DNA from 2 places in the Fructilactobacillus cliffordii genome. Region 2 is predicted to be linked to the other one. Evidence: predicted binding sites of a transcription regulator. Region 2 holds the regulator's gene; the other holds the start of a gene.
The links. The regulator HrcA, encoded in region 2, represses chaperone genes, less so after heat shock. The targets are predictions, from matches to a motif close to TTAGCACTCNNNNNNNNNGAGTGCTAA.
Positions count from the first base shown of each region.

Region 1: groES (co-chaperone GroES) is a predicted target of HrcA. The motif match lies at 1,330-1,356, and genes of this name have one in related genera.

Region 1 covers NZ_CP097117.1:511,681-515,105, reverse strand. Annotated here, with positions in the region: gene M3M38_RS02610 (ABC-F family ATP-binding cassette domain-containing protein) at 1-358, opposite strand, end outside; gene M3M38_RS02605 (redox-sensing transcriptional repressor Rex) at 606-1,250, shown strand; gene groES (co-chaperone GroES) at 1,384-1,668, shown strand; gene groL (chaperonin GroEL) at 1,726-3,351, shown strand.
Region 2 covers NZ_CP097117.1:70,243-73,667, reverse strand. Annotated here, with positions in the region: gene dnaK (molecular chaperone DnaK) at 1-392, opposite strand, end outside; gene grpE (nucleotide exchange factor GrpE) at 418-999, opposite strand; gene hrcA (heat-inducible transcriptional repressor HrcA) at 1,011-2,048, opposite strand; gene ribF (riboflavin biosynthesis protein RibF) at 2,134-3,078, opposite strand; gene truB (tRNA pseudouridine(55) synthase TruB) at 3,085-3,425, opposite strand, start outside.

The DNA of each region.
Region 1 (3,425 bases), 440 kb from region 2:
GTTTCTCAGGATCAGCAATAACCGCTGGTTGACTCATTTCGGTTTCTAATTCGTGAATTCGAGTTTCCATTTTAATTAAACGTGCAAAGGGGAGTTCTAATTCGGCCTCAATGGTCCGGTCAGAATGTAACCCCGTGTTTTGGGGGAGGTATCCAATTGACAGCCCTTGTTTAATCGTTACGCGGCCATCGCTAGCGGTTTTAGGATCAACCAGTAGCTTTAATAAGGTTGATTTTCCTGCCCCATTTTGACCTACGAGTCCGATATGGCTGTGATCATTGATGGTTAAATTGAGGTCGTCAAAAATGGGCGTCCCGTTAAAGCGTTTAGTCAGTTGTTGTGCCTGTAAAATAATCATTGTGCTTCCTCCTGCCGTAATCTTATCATATTTTGTGGTTTGCTAATTAAAACCGAGATGAAATCATTCACAAACCCAGTGGAATTAACTAAGCGGGTTGAATTTGAAAAAGAAGCATCTTTTTTAGTTGAACAGTCCAATCAAATCGGGAATCATTGCCGGCTTAACGAAAAAATTCACAAGCGCATAGTTTGTGGTAAAATGAGATTAAGAGTAGAACGACTAATTTGAAGGAGGCCATCAGCAAATGGCAGAAGTGAAAATTCCCCGTGCAACCGCAAAACGGCTACCACTTTATTATCGTTATTTAAATATTTTACACGATGGAGGAAAGACGCGGGTTTCATCGACGGAACTGGCCGATGCCATTCACGTGGATTCGGCGACGATTCGGCGCGATTTTTCGTACTTTGGAGCCTTGGGAAAACGGGGTTATGGGTACGACGTTACGAACCTCTTGGAATTCTTCAAAAACATCCTGCACCAGGACCGTTTAACCAACGTAGCGTTAGTTGGAGTCGGAAACCTCGGGCACGCGCTATTAAACTTTAACTTTCACCAGGATAGTAACATCCGGATTTCTGCCGCCTTTGACGTAAATCCCAAAAACGTTAACACGATTCAGGGGGGCGTTCCGATTTATCCCATGGACCAGATGATTAAACAACTCCGGGACCAACAGATTAGTGTGGTTATTTTAACTGTGCCAACCAACGTGGCTCAAGATGTGGCAGATCAGGTCTCAGAAGCAGGCGTGAAGGGCATCTTGAACTTTACCTCCCGCCGTTTAAACGTTCCAGATGGGATTCGGGTGCACAACGTGGATCTTACCAATGAGCTCCAAACTTTAATTTATTTCATTGATCATTACGATCATGGCAGCGATGACTAAGGGTTCCGGAAATAGGAACTCTTTTTTTGAACTAAATTCTTGCATTTAAATTCGAAGGAGCTTATATTAAATAATGTAATTAGCACTTGATGAGTCTGAGTGCTAAAACGTTACTTTATTGGAGGGATTAATGATGTTACAACCAATTGGAGATCGTGTCATTATTGAAATTCAAGACCAACCGGAAGAAACGGTTGGCGGCATTGTATTAGCTGAAAACGCTAAGGAAAAACCAACCCAAGGAAAAGTAGTTGCGGTTGGAACCGGCCGAGTGCTTGATAACGGTGAAAAAGTTGCTCCCGTAGTTAGCGAAGGTGACGTTGTAATGTTTGATAAATACGCCGGAACTAAAGTTAACGATGGAGATCAAGAATATCTTGTGATGCACGAAAGCGACCTCCTCGCAATCGTTAAATAATTTAACAATTAGGCTGAAATAGCAAGTTCAAATTAATTAAACATGAGGTGAATGAAAATGGCTAAAGAATTAAAGTTTTCTGATGACGCACGGAGCGCCATGCTAAATGGTGTCGACAAGTTAGCTGACACAGTTAAAACAACGATGGGACCAAAAGGTCGGAACGTGGTCTTGGAAGAAACTGCTGGCGACCCCACGATTACTAACGATGGGGTTACGATTGCTAAGGCAATTAGCTTACCTGATCACTTTGAAAACATGGGAGCTAAGTTAGTTTCTGAAGTAGCATCCAAGACGAACGATGTTGCTGGTGACGGAACTACGACGGCCACGGTTTTAACCCAAGCCATCGTTAAAGAAGGAATGAAAAACGTGACGGCTGGTGCTAATCCAGTGGGGGTTCGTCGCGGAATTGAAAAGGCCACGAAAGCGGCTGTTGATAGCTTACACAAGATGAGCCACAAGGTGGAAAACAAAGATGATATTGCCCAAATCGCTTCGATTTCTTCTGCTAGCGAACAAGTGGGTAGTTTGATTGCCGACGCCATGGAAAAAGTTGGAAACGATGGGGTAATTACCATCGAAGACTCCAAGGGAGTAGAAACTAGCTTGGACGTGGTTGAAGGAATGGAATTTGATCGTGGCTACATGTCCCAATACATGGTCACTGATCAAGAAAAGATGGAAGCTGATTTAGACAATCCTTACATCTTAATCACCGACAAGAAGATTAACAACATGCAAGACATCATGCCGTTGCTGCAATCAGTTGTGGAACAAGGTCGTTCGTTATTGATGATTGCCGATGACATTGGTGGCGAAGTGCTCCCAACCTTGGTTCTGAACAAGATGCGGGGAACCTTCAACGTGGTTGCTGTTAAAGCTCCTGGCTTTGGTGACCGCCGGAAAGCTCAATTACAGGACATTGCAACCTTAACTGGTGCGACTGTCATTAGTGATGACCTCGGCTTAGAATTGAAGGACACCACGGTTGATCAATTGGGACAATCCAATAAAGTAAACGTTACGAAAGATTCGACGACCATCGTGGAAGGTAAGGGTGACAAGGATGCCATTGCCCAACGCGTTGCCGAAATTAAGGGTCAAATTGCTGCTACCAACTCTGATTTTGATAGAGATAAGTTGCAAGAACGTTTGGCTAAATTAGCTGGTGGAGTGGCTGTTATCAAAGTCGGTGCTGCTACGGAAACCGAATTGAAAGAACGCAAGTACCGGATTGAAGATGCCTTGAACGCTACCCGAGCTGCCGTAGAAGAAGGATTTGTTCCTGGTGGTGGAACGGCCTTCATCAACATCTTAAACGATGTGGCTGCTGTGGAAGCAGAAGGCGATGAACAAACTGGGGTTGACATCGTGCGTCGGGCTCTGGAAGCTCCGGTTAAGCAAATTGCTGAAAATGCCGGTGTAGACGGTGCTGTGATTGTGGACCACTTGAAGCAAGAAAAACCAGGAATTGGCTACAACGCTGCGGACGACAAGTATGAAGACATGATTGCCGCCGGGGTGGTTGACCCAACCAAGGTTAGTCGCTCTGCTTTACAAAACGCTGCTTCTGTTTCTTCCTTATTATTAACCACTGAAGCCGTGGTTGCGGAAGAACCAAAGGAAGATGGCGGTAACGATAATCCGGCCATGGCACAAGGAATGCCTGGCATGATGTAAGCGAACTAATTAAAGAGAAGTTTACACTAGTAAACTTCTCTTTTTTTGTTGTCGGAAACGGGCAGTCGGAGTAT
Region 2 (3,425 bases):
GTGGCTTGCCGTTGGGCATCGTTAAAGTAAGCTGGTACCGTAATAACTGCTTCGGTAACCGTATCACCAAGGTAGTCTTCAGCGTAGCCCTTGATGTATTGCAAAATCATTGCTGAAATTTGTTGGGGAGTGTACTTCTTCCCATCAATATCAACCGTGTAGCCTTGTTCACCCATGTGGCTCTTAATAGAACGAACCGTGTTGGGGTTAGTGATTTCTTGACGTTTAGCAACTTCACCAACTTGGGTTTCACCATCTTTAAAGGCAACTACTGATGGAGTCGTCCGCGAACCATCTGGGTTGGTGATAATTTTGGGTTTGCCACCTTCCATAACGGCAACGGCTGAGTTCGTAGTTCCTAAGTCAATTCCAATAATTTTATTACTTGCCATGGTATTATCTCCTTTTATCCTTAATTTATTGTGCCACGATTACCATTGCTGGACGAATCACTCGATCAGCTAATCGATAACCGGTTTGTAAGACTTGCACAACTGTGTCAGCTGGATGTTCATCACTCGCTGGCACTGTTTGCACCGCTTGATGAATCTCCGGGTCAAATTGCACTCCCACTTCATCAACGGCGTGGATATCATTATCAGTTAACGCCTTGTCTAGATGTTTAACCACCATTTCAATCCCAGTCTTTAGTTGCTGGCCACTTTCATCATCAACCTGAACGTCTAACGCTCTGGTTAAATCATCCAATGCCGGAACGATGTCCTTGGCTAGCTGCTGGGGACCATACTTAGCCATTTCACTGACTTCTTTTTGATTCCGTTTTTGCATGTTTTGAATCTCTGCTTGGGAACGTAAATAATCATTTTGCGCTCCATCTAGTTGTTCTTGCAACTTAGCAACCTCAGCCTGCAACTTTTCCGTTTGCTCAGTCGCAACATCTGTTTTTGGTTGTTCGTCAGCTGCTTGCTTTGTTGCTGGCTTTTGTTGGTCAGCTGGTTGCTCTTTTTTCGTGGCTTTGGTTTCTTTTTCTTTGGCCATGCTAACCCTCCTTACTGATCGTAGTCATGATAGTAACTACGAATTCTTGTTTGTAGTTCATCGCGAAAGGCGTCTACCAAGCCCATCACCCGTGGATAAAACATTCGGGTCGGACCAATTACCGCAATCCGTCCAACTCCATGTGCACCAGCATCATAGGTTCCACTAATGATACTGTAATTACGCCATAAATCATTATGCAGTTCTGAACCTAATCGCACCGATACATCTTGACCGCTAGATTGTAAAATCGTGTCTAAGTCAGTTGCCGAACTCAACGAGGAGTAGAGCGGTTTCAAGTTTGCAAACGTTTCGGCCCCCACTCCGTGGAAGAGGTTACTTCTACCACTGACAAAGAACTGCTCATGACGTAACTTATTAGCTACTACCACAAACGCATTCACAATCTGCGTAAAATCAGCAGGCTGCTGATTACCACTTGCAAGCTCCGCTTCTAAAGTTTGCGTTACTTGACTTAGTGATTCGCCACGTAGATGTTGGTTTAACCAAGCTTCTACATGGCTTCCGTCAGAACTCGTCAAAGGTTGCTCGGTTAAAAATGGTTGGCTTTGCACTAGACCACTTTTCATCATCATAATGGCCATGAAGTTCTGATGGTTAATTTGCGTGAGGCGGAAGGACTCGACTACATCCTGCTGTTGCAGCATCGGAGTAAACGTTAGTGCCGTATAATCAGTAATCTGGGAGAGTAAATCGGCCGACTGTCTGACAATATCGTCTAACTGTTTAAACGACCCGGCTAACATTTCTGTAATGTAGTCGCGTGCCTGGACTTCTAGTGGAATCGGTTGCGTCAAATTATCAACGTAATATCGATAACCTTGATAAGAAGGAATTCGTCCCGAAGAAGTATGCACCTGTTCGATAAAGTGATTTTGACTAAGCACACTCATCTCGTTCCGAATCGTTGCTGAACTAACTTTAATTGGCAAGTGTTGTGCCAAAGATTTCGAACCAACGGGTTCCCCCGTTTGCGAATATTCATCAACAATCTGTTTAAGAATCAAGTTTTGTCTGTCAGTGAGCATCTTCACCACCTCTTTTTAGCACTCTCAATCATCAAGTGCTAAGGTACAGTTATACTGTATCAAGGATCATTATTAAGGTCAAGAATTACGCTTCCCTAGATTGAAAAAAGTTTCTGGTTTCTTGCTCATCTCGGTTTAATTGGTCAATCAATGCCGCTTCTCCTTGATATTTAACCTCATTACGAGTTTTCTTCAAAAATTGAACTTGAATTTGTTTCCCATACAAATTGCGCTGAAAATCCAATAAATTAACCTCCAGCGTCACGGGATTTTGATCGCCAAAGGTCACGTTTTTTCCAATCGAAGCCATCCCGGGATACCACTGGTGATCAATCTGCATCAAGACAATGTAAACTCCCAGCGGTGGCATTCGTTGTAAGTCATCATATTGAACGTTAGCAGTCGGAAACCCAAGGGTCCGACCCCTTGCTAGGCCATGCACAACCGTTCCACTAATTTCAAATGGCCGGCCCAATAAACGCCGAACTGTTTCCAAGTGGCCGTCACTCAAATTCCGGCGCACCCGGGTCGAACTAACTTTTTTCTCGTCCAGCAACAACGCAGGAACCGTTTCGACCGTAAACCGGTGGTGGGCATATTCTCCTAAGTTTGCCATGGCGGCGTCCTTAGTTCCGTAGGTATGATCAAAACCAGCTACGACCACCGCGGCGCCCATCCGAACAATAAAATTATCCACGAATGTCTGGGGTGCTTGCGCTTGAAAGTCATGGTCATAGTTAACCTCATACACATAATCCACCCCGAGCAGTTCAAATAATCGATACTTCTCCGGATGCAGGGTTAAATAACGCGCGGAATCCCCGGTTAGCTTTTGATATACCAGTGCTGGATGATGATCATAGGTTAAAATGGCGAGCGGCAGCTGACGCTCTAACGCAATTTCCTTTGCCCGATTAATGACGTTCTGGTGTCCGAGATGCACTCCGTCAAAAAAACCCATTGCTAACACCACTGGCGCCGGAAATTGTTGCTCTGCTTCTAGCGGATAGGCCAACTTGATAATTTTCATTGCTCGTTACTCCAAACTAAACATTTTTTGTGGTTTATACCGCTGATGACTTTCATCATAGTAGTATAAAGCCTTATCGCTACTATTATAGCGTAAAACGATTTCTGCTTCAGTAGTCTGCAAGTCTGATGCTGGTAAAAAGGACCCATGTTGGACCTGCATCCACTGTTCAGCCGTCAAATCAACGTGTGCAAAGGCGTGAAGCGCATGGTCAATTGGATAAATGAACTGATCTAATTGTCCGGCTTGTTGCGCATCCTCCAGAGTTTCTAAAGCGACCGTTTGCTGAATATCAAATCCACCGCTAGCAATCCGAGTTAGTTGTGACATCACGGCGGGTAAGCCAA